2 regions of the Sinobaca sp. SA16-1 genome follow, and region 1 is predicted to be linked to the other one. Evidence: riboswitches for the same ligand, from Rfam matches in the RefSeq annotation. Region 1 holds a riboswitch; the other holds the start of a gene.
The links. Region 1 has a riboswitch for thiamine pyrophosphate ahead of thiD (bifunctional hydroxymethylpyrimidine kinase/phosphomethylpyrimidine kinase). Riboswitches for the same ligand answer to the same signal wherever they lie in the genome.
Positions count from the first base shown of each region.

Region 2: linked by a shared signal. The riboswitch ahead of AC5W2J_RS02840 (ABC transporter ATP-binding protein) and the one ahead of thiD (bifunctional hydroxymethylpyrimidine kinase/phosphomethylpyrimidine kinase) in region 1 are both predicted to bind thiamine pyrophosphate.

Region 1 is NZ_JCAKFL010000004.1:77,649-85,040, forward strand. Features, by position in the region: gene cobA (uroporphyrinogen-III C-methyltransferase) at 1-417, opposite strand, end outside; gene thiE (thiamine phosphate synthase) at 583-1,218, opposite strand; gene thiM (hydroxyethylthiazole kinase) at 1,211-2,044, opposite strand; gene thiD (bifunctional hydroxymethylpyrimidine kinase/phosphomethylpyrimidine kinase) at 2,070-2,867, opposite strand; TPP riboswitch at 2,982-3,081, opposite strand; gene AC5W2J_RS12230 (efflux RND transporter permease subunit) at 3,120-6,251, opposite strand; gene AC5W2J_RS12235 (MarR family winged helix-turn-helix transcriptional regulator) at 6,596-7,048, opposite strand; gene coaW (type II pantothenate kinase) at 7,073-7,392, opposite strand, start outside.
Region 2 is NZ_JCAKFL010000001.1:582,834-590,225, reverse strand. Features, by position in the region: gene AC5W2J_RS02870 (polysaccharide deacetylase family protein) at 1-369, opposite strand, end outside; partial or broken gene AC5W2J_RS02865 (sugar ABC transporter permease) at 639-787, shown strand; gene AC5W2J_RS02860 (ThuA domain-containing protein) at 829-1,581, shown strand; gene AC5W2J_RS02855 (Gfo/Idh/MocA family protein) at 1,609-2,679, shown strand; gene AC5W2J_RS02850 (potassium channel family protein) at 2,732-3,397, opposite strand; gene AC5W2J_RS02845 (DUF1516 family protein) at 3,430-3,795, opposite strand; TPP riboswitch at 3,944-4,046, shown strand; gene AC5W2J_RS02840 (ABC transporter ATP-binding protein) at 4,178-4,951, shown strand; gene AC5W2J_RS02835 (ABC transporter permease) at 4,948-5,712, shown strand; gene AC5W2J_RS02830 (ABC transporter substrate-binding protein) at 5,712-6,716, shown strand; gene AC5W2J_RS02825 (hypothetical protein) at 6,784-7,281, opposite strand.

The DNA.
Region 1 (7,392 bases):
CCTGGAATGATCGCGGTGCGTGAGAGGCACCCCTGCATACAGCGAAGCCGCGTTGGCAGCCGTTACGCCCGGAATCATTTCATAGGCCACTTTATGGCTCCGCAGCATTTGTGCTTCTTCCCCGACTCTGCCGAATATGCCTGGATCGCCGCCTTTGAGCCGGACGACTGTTTTTCCCTTCTTTGCCTGGATTATCAGTTCTTTTTGAATATCCTGCTGCCGCAGTGTATGCTCGCATGGTTTTTTTCCGCAGTATATAAATTTCGTTTCCGGACCGGCTTCTAAAAGCAGGGCGGGGTGTACCAGCCTGTCAAATACAACCACATCTGCCTGCTGAAGAGCCTTCAGTCCTTTAATGGTCAACAGCTCCGGGTCACCCGGGCCGGCTCCTACAAAATAAACCACGCCTTGTTTCATTTATTTTCACTCCTGCTTTTCTTTATAATTATGTATTCTATAGAAAGATGCTGGGAATTTCTGCAATGACGAAAGATAATCTAACACATTTTATTGTGTATAAAAAATACATATTAAAAACAGCAAAAAAAAGCCCGCTCCTAAAAGAAGCGGGGTCTCTTGACCTTATTTATGAAGCAGCTTTCTAAGACTGCGTGCGGCTGTTTCCGGTTCCGCTGCCCTGCTGATAGCAGAAATCAGGGATACACCGTCTGCTCCAGCTTTGAGTACGCGTTGTGCATTTTTTTCTGTAATTCCACCGATTCCAACGATGGGAATCGTAATGCCGAATTTACGTAAATCCTGAATGCCTTCCGGGCCGATCGGGTCATCTGCGTCTGCTTTAGATATGGTTGCATACATTGGACCTGTGCCGATATAATCGGCCTCGTCCTGAGTGGCCTGCTCAGCCTCTGCCAGCGTTTTTGCAGAAACACCCATACTCATATGCGGAGGGAGTTTCTTTTTCACTTCCGAAGCAGGTTCGTCCCCCTGTCCGATATGAACGCCGTCCGCGCCTATCTTCACGGCGAGTTCCACATCGTCATTTACAATAAACGGAACGCTGCGGCTTTGGCAGACAGCAAGCAGTTCGCGCGCGAGCTCTTCTTTTTGTAAAGCTGTTTTTGCAGCCGGACCCTTTTCACGGAACTGAAAGCAGGTAATGCCGCCGGCTATCGCCTGTTTGAGTACTTCAACCGGGTTTTTCTCTGTGTCCTGACTGCCCATAATGAAATACAGCAGCAGTGCTTCTTTATTCATAGGTGCCTCTCAGCTCTTCTTTTTTAAGCGTCAGCTGATGCCGGATATCCATATCTCCCACGTGATACAAAGCGTTCAACAGCTCTGACTGAAAGGTGCCCGGACCTCTCATTGACGCAAATCCGCCGGCTTTTTCCGCTGCTATTCCATAATAGCCCAGCGCCGCTGCTGCGCCATATGCCACATCGTCCGTAACGGTCAGGAAAGAACCGATCAGCGAGCTGAGCAGGCAGCCGGATCCGGTCACTTTAGTCATCATTGAATGACCGTTGTGAATGCGGTACATATCTTTTCCATCCGTTACTGCATCCACCGCTCCCGTTACGACAATAGGAAGCTTCAATACGTGAAAGGCACGTTCTGCCGTTTCAGCTGTACTTACATGGGAGGAACCTGAATCTACTCCTCTTGTATTGCTTTCAAGTCCTGCAACAGCAGCAATTTCTCCTGCATTTCCGCGGACAAGGGAAATGTCTATTTCTTTGAGCAGCTGCCGGGCAGTATCGGTTCGATAAGCGGTAGCACCGGCTCCGACCGGATCGAGTACGACTGGAATTCCTTTTTTATTCGCTGCGGCGCCGGCAAGCAGCATGGACTCCACCTGCAGTGGGTTCAACGTTCCAATGTTAAGCACAAGCGCATCGGCGGCAGACGCCATATCGGCCGCTTCTTCTTTTGCGTTGGCCATTACAGGCGATGCTCCTGCCGCTAAAAGTCCATTCGCCGTAAAGTTCGCTACCACCACGTTGGTAATGTTATGAACAAGAGGCTTTGCCGTCCGCATTTCGTGCAGCAATTTGTATGCTTTTTTTCCTTCTGAATGCATCATGTCTCTTTCCCTCCAGGGTTATTCATTTCTCTAACGAACGGCCCCAATGATTCACCGGTCCGCTCCCGCGCCCGATGTTGAGCGGATGGCTGATCGCCTTTGTAATAAATTCTTTAGCCAGCTCACACGATTGGATAACAGGAATACCCTTCGCCCGATTGGCGGCAATTGCCGCAGAAAACGTGCATCCTGTCCCGTGTGTATGCTTCGTATTAAACCGATCCGCCGTTAGATGGATAAATTCTTTCTTATAATATAACACATCAATTGCCGTGTCTTTCGCATGCCCGCCTTTTACAACCGCAGCTCCTGCCCCCATCTCCTCGACCAGCACCCGGGCCGCTTTTTCCGCCTCTTCTATGGTAGAGACTTTTACTCCGGTAAGCTTTTCGGCTTCTTCCATATTCGGCGTCACCACTTCTGCTATAGGAAGCAGCCGGTTGACCATTAGTTTTTTCGTTTCTTTATCCATTAACGAGTCTCCACTTGTGGCCACCATTACCGGATCTACAATAATTGGCAGGTTTTCCCGTTCCAGCCGGTCTGTGATACTTTCAATCATAGACGGCAGGGCGATCATACCTGTTTTCACTGCCTGCGGCCTGATGTCTTCAAGGACGGCTTCCAGCTGTTTCAGAATCGTTTCGTCCTCCATATGCCAGACGTCTTTTACCCCCATCGTATTCTGGGCCACCACGCTTGTAATAACGGCCATTCCGTAAGCGCCGATCTCCTGGAATGTTTTTAAGTCGGCATGGATGCCTGCTCCTCCGGTAGGATCTGTTCCTGCTATGGATAGTACTTTTGGTATTTCCCCCATTATTGGTTCCTCCATTTTTATCTGTACTCACCACATCCGGACGTCTTTTTCATTTACACACAAAAAAGCCGCCCCTTGAAAGGAGCGGCTTTTCCTGACCATCACAGCCAAATAAAAACGCACGCTCCACTTTCCTACGCTGGCTTTACCCAGATCAGGTTCAGAGGGACAAAGGAATTTCCTTATCTCAGCATATGCGCCCCTAGTGGTTGTCTTTATTTCATGTTACGGGAGAAGAAGCTTTATTGTCAATTATTCATTTGTTTCTTCCTGCTTCCGACGCTTTTTATCGCGCTTTTGCTCCTTTTCGGCTTTCTTTTCTTCTTTTCTCACCTTCCGGAAATTCGTATCCAGGAAGCTGTACAGAACTGGTATGACAAACAGCGTCAGAAAAGTGCTGCTGACAAGGCCGCCGATCACGGCAATACCCATCGGCTGCTGAATCTCTGCGCCTTCACCAATACCAAGCGATAATGGAACGACCCCTAGAATTGTTGTTACAGCTGTCATCAGAATAGGGCGGGTTCTCTGTTTAACAGATTCTACAATAGCTTCTTTGGAAGCCATTCCCTTTTCTTTCTGTTGATTAATATAGTCCACCAGCACGATCGCATTGTTGACGACAATACCGGCAAGAACAATGAGGCCGATAAAGACGGTCACACTGAGCGGTGTCTGCGTTACTGCCAGGGCAATGCTTACTCCTATAACCACAAGCGGCACGCTGAACATAACGATAAATGGATATTTAAAGGATTCAAATTGTCCTGCCATTACGAGATAAATGAACAGCAGTCCGAGAAGGAAGGCAAATATCATGCTGTCGAGCGCATCGTCCAGCAGCTCCTGTTCTCCCGAATAGGCAAGAGAGGTGCTGTCCGCCATATTGTCGTTTTCATATATATCCGTCACTAAATTGGACGCCTCATTTAATGTCGTATCCGAGCTGTAGGCCGCCGTAATTTCCACGCTGCGCTGCTGATCATCACGATTAATAACGGCAGGGCCGCTGCCTTCTTCAATGTCGGCTACCTCTCCAAGTTCAATATAGTCTCCTTCCTGGTTGGCAATCAGCAGCGTTTCTAAATCCTCTGCTGTCTCCAGTTCTCCGGTTTCATATTGAACAATCACATCATAGGTCGTATTATCTGCTGTCTGTACCGTAGTGGCTGTTTGGCCGCGGGTAGCATTGTCGACACTATCGGCGATCTGGGCGGCCGCCAGACCGTTTTCCCTCGCATTTTCTTCATCTACAGCAATTTGTATCTCTGGTGCGAGATCTTCATCCGAGGTGGTTATTTCCCGAATATCTTCCGCTTCTCTCAGCTCCGAGATCATATACTCGGCCGACTCATTTAATGTATCCACGTTCTGGTCGCTGATAGTAAAGACGACCGTATTCGCTTCTCCTCCGCCTATAGCAGTCTGGCTCGAAAGAGAAATATCGGCATCCGGTTCTACGTCGACCACGTCGTCTTCTATCTGTTCAATAAAATCGATCGTGCTCGCTTCCCGGTCCTCCATTGGTTCCATCGTGACCATGATCTGGGCCTCATTGGATCCCGATGGTCCTCCTGTTACTGCACCGTCGTCGCCGGAAGAACCGATCATTGTTAAATAGCTGTCGACTGCTCCCTCCTGATCCAAAATAGCTTCAATATCCTCTGTAATAGCAGTCGTCGTTTCCAGGTTGGTTCCGTAATCTGTCTCCACATCAATGGAGAAAAAGCCCTGGTCGCTTGCCGGAAGAAAGTTAACTCCTGTTGCAGCAAGACCCGCTCCGCCTGCGATAAGAAATAACAGCGTAATAAACAGAGTAAGAAAACGGTGTTTCAACGACCATTTGCTGGCCCTTTCCAGACGTTTCATATAGCGGGAGTTCTGCCTTTTTTCTTCAATATCCTCTTTAGGAGCTTTCAAAATGCGGCTTGCCATCATCGGCACAACGGTAACAGCCACAAACAAGGAAGCAATTAAACTAAAGGATACTGCCAGTGCAAATTCCGTAAAAATATTTCCAACGATGCCTGATACAAAAATAATCGGCAGAAAGACAGAAACAGTCGTTAAAGTCGAAGCCGTAATGGCGCCGCCTACTTCTTTTGTTCCTTCTGAAGCTGCCTTTTTTGGTGTCTTGCCCATCGATAAATGCCGGTATATATTCTCAATAACCACAATTGCATTATCGACGAGCATTCCAATGCCAAGCGCCAATCCACCAAGAGTCATTAAATTCAGCCCGACATCTGTAAAATATAAGAAACCAAATGTCACGATAACAGAAAACGGTATTGCCACCCCGATGATGAGCGGGGTCTTTAAATTGCGGAGAAAGAAAAACAGCACGAGCATGGCAAACACCCCGCCGGTAATAAGAGCGGTCGTCACACTGTTGATGGACTGCTGGATGTAATCTCCTTCATCGTAAAAAGTCGTAAATTCCAGGCTGCTGTATTGATCTTCTTCAAGCAGCGTGTCCAGCTCACTATTAAAGGATGAGGACACCGTAGCCGCATTTGCATCTGTTTCCTTCATTAGATTAAGCTGCATTGCCGGCTGCTGATTTGTTCTTGTAATAGCGTTCTGCTCTTCCGGAGAAAGTCTTATGTCTGCAACATCGGCTAAAAATAACTCATCGCCTGTTTCCGGATCGACTGTAACAAACAGCTCTTCCAGATCTTCCTGAGCTTCTATTTCTTTCAGCACTCTTGTCGTAAGCGTTCTTTCTCCTGATTCTACCGTTCCACCGGGAAGTGACACGTTGTTGGACTGAACCACGTTAACGATATCTTCCTGGGTAATTTGATATTCTTCCAGCTGTGCCTGATCCAGGTTAATTTCATAACGTTCGGTTACTCTGCCGGATTCATCCACATTGGCGACACCTTCCACCCGTTCAAGCTCCGTCCGGATAGACGCTAAATCATCCTGAAATTCGACAACCGCCATGTCATCAGAGGTAACAGCAATCTGTGCCATACCGAACATCGACGGGTCAAATTTCAGGAAAGAGGGATCAGCCGCATCATCAGGAAGCGGTGCATCCCCCATTGAGCTGATAACATCCTGCTCCACGTCGTCAATCGATGAATCCCAGGAAAATTCCAGAAGAATTAACGCCGACCCCTCTTCTGAGGTAGACGTAATATTATTTAAGCCGGGCATCGTTGACAACTGTTCTTCCAGCGGAATCGTCACGCTTTCTTCGACTTCTTCCGGACTCGCACCGGGATAACTTGTTACAACGGCCGCGACCGGGGGATCAATTTCCGGAAAAAGCTGAAGAGGGAGATTTGTTAAGGACACCCCTCCGAGTAAAATAAACAGGATCATTCCTACAATAGTCAGTTTCGGCCTTCGGATGGATAAATCGGTAATTTTCACCTTCGCCGTTCCTCCTCTTATGTTTTCATCCCTGCCGGTACCGCAAACTTCCGGACAGAAGCATATGAACAGCATGCTTTCGGGTGTTGTCTTCGTTGAATGTATTTGCAGATTATTTCCTGATTCGTATGTTATTATTCTGCCGGCAAATAAAACAGCTATCGTATGTAAGACTTTAAACAATTAAGTTACTTAATTATTTAATAAACTAAAGCATCTGCAGTAGAGAGTCAATTAATCTTCCTCCACTTCACAAATAATTCATCTGATTGATTCTTTCACGCAAAAAGAGCAGCGTATGCTGCTCAGAATGTTTAACATGGACGGCTTTTCTGGAGGCCGTTTTATTCTTTGGTTTCGTTTTCTTTTATCATTGTATCCAGCTTCTTTAATGTCTGGTCGATTTGTTCAATTTCTTCTTTCTTTAATCGACTGATATAATCCTGAATAATTGACTCTTCAAAAAGCCGGAATTCTTCCTTCAGTTTTTCTCCCTGAGGTCCAAGCTTAATAATCATTTCCCGGCGGTTTTCTTCATTAACAAGCCGGATTAGAAGTTCTTCTTTTTCAAGGCGGTTCAGCGCCTGGCTGACGGCGCTTTTTGAAATATTTAAGTAGTACGCCAGATTTGAAATAGACACATTCTCATCTTGTACCAGTCGCATCATCATCGCTTCCTGCCTTGTGGTCAGCTGCAGATTTTGAAGCAGCGGAAGCTTTGGCTGCAGATTTCTCGAAATGCTTTCAAGTGATTTTATCGTGCTGTGCAGTAGATCTTTGTATTCTTCATATGCCATAGCTGCTCACCCCTGGCTGCTGCGTTATCGCAGTACAGCTTTTTTCAATCCTTTGTTCAACAGAGCCCCAATCGCTCCGCTGAATTCTCCATTTTCCAGAAAATATGCTTTTTTGCCGCGCAGTTCCGTGTACTGAGTCATAATCGACTGCAGCGTATTATGATTGGAGAATGTGGTACCTATATAAATAACAGCATCTGTCCCTATCCGGTCGGCTGCCTGGACGCTCATCGTCGTAATGGTTTCGCCGATCATTCTTACGACGGTCGCGATATAGTCTTCTTTGTTATGGATTCCCTGCTTCATTTCTGCAAGGTCTCCGAAGTTACTTGCTGTTAAGTCCC
Region 2 (7,392 bases), on a different contig from region 1:
CTCCCGTACGACACGGACTGTTTCTTTATTATAGCGGCCGTAGGGCGGCCGGAAATAGTCGATTTGAGCCGGGCTGATGCTTTTGATCGCCTGAAGGCTGCTCTGGATTTCATGTTTCTGTTTTTCATAAGAAAGCGACGTAAGGTTGGGATGGCGATGGGTATGCGAACCGAGCGTATGGCCTTCCTCTGTCACTCTCAGCGCAGGCCGCCGGGGATGAATAAGCCGTCCCTGCCAGAAAAAAGTTCCCTTTGCCTGTTTGTTTTTTAATATATCGAGAATCTGGTGGGTGCAGCGGCTTGGTCCATCATCAAAGGTTAAAAAAACCGCCTTTTCTGCAGAGGGAACAAGAGACGCCGCATTCGTCAATGCATGATCGGTATGGAAGCTGGACCCAGCTCCTTTTTTTGCAATTCAAGGGGACTGCCGCATCTTGATTCCTCCTCTTTTTTCATCTTTTATTAGTATAGTGGAAAGGATGGGATGCGCCTACTGTTCTGCTTACTGGAAATACTGCTTGCTTTTTTTGAAAACGCTTACTATAATTTAGTGGTAATCCGAAACGTTTCGGTATCCTGTTAAGGGAGTTTTACATAGTAAAAAGATATAAATTAAAAATATGTATTTCCATTCAAAAATTATTTAATGTTGTAAATGATCGGTTTTCTAATAATTTCACCCGATTTGCTGCTGGATCCGTATTTGTTGCGCTTCCAATTGCAAAAAAATGTCTATTTTGCAGAAATGGCTCATGACCGGTCTAACAGCCGAAGCAACAAAAGGTTAATTTATTACGAAAATATATTATAATGACTGTAGGGGGCCTTTATGAAAATTGTAGTATGGAACGAAAACAGACACGAGAAAGAGAACGAAGTGGTTTCTTCGATTTATCCGGAAGGAATCCACGGGGCCATTCAAGGTTTCCTGAAAGAAGAGGGGCTTGATGTAAGCACGGCTACATTGGACGAACCAGAGCACGGATTAACAGAAGAGGTTCTAAACAATACGGACGTTCTTATCTGGTGGGGCCATCAGGCTCATGATGAAGTGACCGAAGAGGTCGCAGAACGGGTGAAAGAGCGGGTATTGGAAGGAATGGGGCTGGTAGTGCTGCATTCCGCCCATTTCTCGAAAATATTCAAGAAGCTGATGGGTACTTCCTGTGACCTGAAGTGGAGGGAAGCGGATGAAAAGGAACGACTCTGGGTCGTCAATCCGACGCATCCTATCACAGAAGGTCTAGGAGAATTCATTGAGCTGGAGAAAGAAGAAATGTATGGGGAACACTTTGACATTCCTGTACCAGAGGAATTGATATTTGTCAGCTGGTTCGAAGGTGGAGAAGTATTTAGAAGTGGTGCCACTTTTCAGCGCGGGCGGGGAAAAATATTTTATTTCCGTCCGGGACATGAGACGTATCCGACGTATTACCATACAGACATTCAACGCGTGATACGCAATGGCGTATACTGGGCAGCCGGACTGGCTACACCAAAGCCGGTTTACGGCAACGCTCAGCCGCTTGAGCCTATCGCCGGTAAAGAGCAGGGGACAACTAAAGCCACTGCCGGGCGCTGATGGCCACACTAGAGGGGGTAAGTACTAATGGACAAGCTAAAGATTGGCATCATTGGAGCAGGGGGAATCGCTCAGTCAAGGCATATTCCCACTTTTCAACAGCTGGAACACAAGGTATCAATAGAAGGCGTATACGATATTAATCAGGATCGGGCTCAGGAAGTAGCGGCGTCTTTCTCTATCGCCCGGGTATACCACAACATTGAACGAATGCTTGGAGACGTGGATGCGGTCGTTATCTGTACGCCGAATAAGTTTCATGCAGATATCGCTGTGCAGGCTCTAAATCGGGGCATTCACGTGCTCTGCGAAAAGCCGATGGCGATTACAACGGAAGAATGCGAGCGTATGATAGAAGCTGCAGAAAAAACAGGCTCGGTTCTTGCAATTGCCTTCCACTATCGTTTTGGACCGGAAGCCCAGATTGCCAAGCAGATGATGGAAAACCACGAAATCGGGGACCCGCTCGTCTGTCGTTTTCAGGCACTGCGCCGCCGGAAAGTTCCGGGCTGGGGTGTATTTACAAACAAAGAGCTGCAAGGCGGAGGAAGCCTGATTGACTATGGCTGCCACCTGCTGGATCTGTCCCTGTGGCTGCTTGGAGACCCAAAGCCGCTGGAAGTAATGGCCAAAACGTACGACCGGTTAAGCAAAGCACCGAATCTCACGAACGAGTGGGGCCAGTTTGACCAGAATACGTTTAACGTGGAAGACCATGTAACCGGGTATATCACATTCGAAAATGACATTACGCTGCAGCTGGAATGTTCCTGGGCGGCTAATATAAAAGAAGATACGGAACAACTCAGTATTTCCGGAGTTGAGGGCGGTTTACAGCTCTTTCCGTTTGAGCTGTATCAATCCAAATATGGAACGCTGTTAAACAGCACGGCCCAGATTAATAAAATCGATAATATAGAGCCATACTATCAGGCGAATAATTTCGTGGATTCCTGTACAGGTGAAGCGGAACTTATCGTGAAACCGGAGCAGGCCATGAAAGTTACAAAAATCGTCGAGGCGCTATATGAAAGCAGTGAAACAGGAAAAAGCGTACGGTTCGAAGAAAATCCAACCAGCTTTGAACAGTCTTATTAAAAAAACCAGGCCCTCCGGGGGTCTGGTTTTTTACAGTAGAAGCCTCTTAAAACTACAGGCCTTCATTTTCGAAACGGCGGATCTCATCTTTATGACCTAAAACAATCAGCATATCTCCCTGCTCAATTCTATCGTTGGGCCGCGGGGACACATTAACGTCCTCATTTCGTTTGATCGCAAGAATCGTCACACCATAGGCGGCCCGGACATTGGATTCAATCAGCGTTTTGCGGTGCAGTTTTTTCGTAGCATACACTTCGACAATCGTGTAATCGTTGCTTAAGTCGATAAAATCAATAACCTTTTCCGAAGTCATATTATGGGCTACACGGATTCCCATATCAAATTCCGGGTGGACCACACGGTCAGCGCCGATCTTATCGAGCACTTTCTGGTGGTATTTATTCTGGGCTTTTGCCCAGACGATTGGAACGTTCATGTCTTTTAACACAAGCGTTGTAAGCACACTTGCCTGAATATGGTCGCCGATCGCGACAACAACGTGATCGAAGTTGCCAAGGCCGAGAGATTTTAATGCTTTTTCGTCAGTGGAGTCAATGCAGGCTGTCTGGGTGGCATATGCGACATATTCATCCACTTTTTCTTCATCCTGATCGATAGCAAGAACTTCATAGCCTAAATGATACAGTTCCCGGCAGATACTCCCTCCAAATCGGCCGAGGCCTATAACAGCAAATTGTTTTTTGTTTTTTGGCATGGATAAACGCTCCTTTATGTGTCAAATTCGCCTTACAGTAAATAAATGCCCTGGGGGAGCAGTAATCCTAAAATAATAGTAAATAATACAAATCCTATCATAAACCGGACGAATAGAGGGTGTCCGGTGTTCTTAAATAACTGGACAAAGTAAATTTCAATCAATCCGATACTTAACAATCCACAGGCCAGCTTCAGCAGGCCGCCTAAATATACAGGACGAAGGCCAAGTACAAGCCCGCCGGTTAAAAGCAGCGGCAGGTATGAAAATCGAAGCACGTAGTGAAGCAGAACAGCGGTCCGGTTCATGTTGGTGCGGTGAAATATATAAACAGCGCCTGCAAGCAGAATAACTGCCGCCACGGCTATAAGATGTATCGTGAGTATAGTGTCTGCCATAAGAGCCTCTCCTAATGTAATGTAGACGTTTTCTCCATCATATCACGCGTGCAGGCTTTACAGGAGCAGAGATTTTGCTGAAATAAAACCCGCGGTATGAACCATTTCGAATATGTGCTATCTTTAAGAAGCAAAGACAATTTTATACAACAAGCACTAGGGGTGCTGCAAAGCTGAGAGGGATGACATTCATCCTAACCCTGGAACCTGATCTGGATAACACCAGCGGAGGAAAGTGCGGAATGTTCACCTGAAAAAGCAGCCGCTCGTGCTGTTTTTAATGATAGAACGACTTTTCCGCCGCTCCCTCTGCTGGAGCGGCTTTTTTGTATGCATGGAGCAGGTTCCGGGGGAGCACGGTACACAAAAAAGGGGGCGGGAAATGAATAAAGAGCAGGAATCGGCACTGGAATTTCGAGACGTTACCTATGCCTATACTACTACCGAAGCGCCGATCTTCAAGCAGGTTCAAGGGACAGTGAAAAAAGGCGAATTTGTCAGCCTGCTTGGACCGAGCGGGTCGGGAAAGTCGACGTTCTTCCGGCTTGCCGCCGGGCTGAGCGACCCGGACAAGGGGTCGGTGCTTCTGCACGGCTCGGGCACAAGGCTTGGCAGGGTCGGCTACATGCCTCAGCAGGATCTGCTGCTGCCCTGGCGGACCATTTTGGAAAATGGCATGCTGCCATTGGAAATAAACGGCCTTTCCAAAAGGGAGGCCGAACAGCGCGTATCATCCCATCTGGAAGCATTCGGCCTCAGGGGCCTGGAACGCAAGTATCCTCACGAACTGTCCGGTGGGATGAGGCAGAGGGTGTCTTTTCTCCGCGCTGTAGTGGGAGGAAACGACATCTTAATGCTGGATGAACCATTCAGCGCACTTGATTCGATTACCCGCTTTATGATGCAGGAATGGCTGTTGGAAAAGTGGCAGGCTTCGAGGCAGACACTTATTTTTATTACCCACGACATAGAAGAAGCATTATTTTTATCCGACCGCATTTTATTATTTACCGAGCCGCCGATAGAAGGACGCCTTACCGAAATTGCGGTACCGCTGCCAAGACCCAGAGACGAGCGTGCCCGGGATCACCCGGAACTCTTGAAGCTGAAGCGGGAATTGATTGAACGAATGCGCAGGGAGGAGAAGTTACGATGAATGGCTGGAAAGGAGCAGGCATTTCCTATGCTGGAGCCGCTCTTCTCGCATCTGCTTTTTTTATCATCTGGGAGGCAGGAGCCCGCTGGTATGACACGCCTTATATACTGCCGGCACCGTCTGCGGTGCTGCAGAGGCTGTGGGAACTTGCGGATATATTATTTCTTGTACACCTGCCGGCCACGCTTCTCGTTATAGTTACCGGACTTGGCATTTCCATCGTTTGTGGAGTCGGTATTGCGGTGCTGATGAGCCGGAGCCGGATGGTGGAAAAGAGTGTTTTTCCTCTGTTAATCACCTCGCAGACCATTCCAATTATTGCACTAGCCCCAATCTTTGTGCTGTGGTTTGGCTATTCCATGTGGAGTAAAGTCGCCGTAACGGTGTTGATCACCTTTTTCCCAATTACGGTCGGGGCGTTTGACGGTCTTCGGACAGCGAGCCGGGATATGCAGGACCTGCTTCGGACCATGGGGGCCGGGAGCTGGCAGATTTTCAGAAAGGTCCAGGTGCCGATGGCTCTGCCCTCGTTCTATTCCGGCTTAAAAGTGGCAGTCACGCTGAGCGTCATCGGTGCGGCAATTGGAGAGTGGCTGGGCGCAGATGCAGGGCTTGGATATTTCAGCCGCAGGATGATGACACAGATGGACGCAGCCGGCGTATTTGCACCAATCGTTTTGTTGTCGTTAGCAGGGATTGGCCTGTTTTTGGCAGTAAAAGCAGTAGAATATGCGACTACAAAAAAGGGAGGAAGAAGATAATGAAAAGGTGGATTAAACAGGTGGGGCTGCTTGCTGCAGGAGCATTTGTGCTGGCAGGATGCGGGAGTGAAAATGAACAGCAGGCAGAGAATGAAGAGCTGCAGGAAGTCGACATTATGCTGGACTGGTATCCTAATGCCGTACACAGCTACTTGTACACCGCGCAGGAAAACGGATACTTCGAGGAAGCAGGTCTGGACGTAAATATTATGTTCCCCACCAATCCAACGGATCCTTTGAACCTGGCGGCTGCAGGAGAAGTGGACTTTGGCATTACCTATCAGCCGGATGTTATTACAGCGCGGACCGAAGGAATCCCTGTAGTAAGCGTGGCGGCGATTGTGAGGTCTCCTCTTAATCACGTTGTGTACAAAGCAGACTCCGACATAGAACGACCAAGAGATTTAGAAGGCCGGACAGTTGGATACCCCGGGATACCGGTCAATGAACCAATTGTAGAAACGATGGTGGAAAATGATGGCGGTCAGTTTGAAGAAGTTGATCTGGTGGATATTGGTTTTGAGCTGCAGTCCTCTTTAGTAAGCGACCGGGCCGATGCGGTAAGCGGCGCATACATTAACCATGAAGTACCGGTGCTGGAACACGCCGGCACTTCCGTAGAATACTTTGATCCGGTGGATTACGGTGTGCCGCCTTTTTACGAGCTCGTTCTCGTTACAAACGAAGAAACACTGGCGGAAGAGGAAGAAAAAATTAACGCGTTCTGGACCGCGGCGGAAAAAGGATACACATATATGAAAGACCATCCGGAAGAAAGCCTGGACAGTCTGTTTGAGAATGAAGATCAGGAAAATTTTCCGCTTGAACGGGAAGTGGAAGAAGAAAGTCTGGATGTTTTAATGGAGAAAATGGAAACGGAAGAAGAAGCCTTTGGCAGCCAGGACCGGGAATCCTGGGAGGAAACGATCAGCTGGCTTGCAGAAATGGATTACATTTCCGAGACACCGGACACAGAGGACATATTTGTAAATATAGCAGAATAAACAAACCGCTTCGGGCTCTCTGGAGTCCGAAGCGGTTTTGGTTTATCTTCTGAAGCTGGTACCCGTTCTACATGATAAGGTAGTCGAGGTTCACATCTATCGTTTCCTCTAGTTGGTCGATACCATGCTTGTCCTTAACGGAACCGTTGTAAATAAGCTGAATGGAATCAGCGTTATCAGGAAGTTCCACTTTATAATAGGTGGAGTTCATTGTTTTCTGGCCGGGTTTTAATACTTCTTCATCTGTAGAAGATTCTCCACGTTTTTCTTCCATAGAAACCGCCTCATCGAGGTGATTGCCATCTTCATCAAGAACACGTATCTCTACGAACTGGTCATCATGATAACAGGTGATTTCCTCGCTGTTCGGGTTTTCGATGTAGGGGTGAATATAAACAATAGATTCTTCGGGATTTGTGTATTTAACGCCAACTTCTACACGTTCGGTCAACTGCTGGTACTGATGGCTGAAGGTAGGAGTAACAAAATAATATGTTGCCCATCCCAATGTAAGAACAATAACAAATGGAATGCCCCACTTCATCCATGTAAAACGATTTTTCACCATAATCCCCCTTTAATCGATACCCGTCTGCTGCTGTTTAAAATGTCAGGTTTGTTGTCATTTATTAGTATAAGCCGAACGGACACCGAATGAGAAGGGGATTTGCAAAGC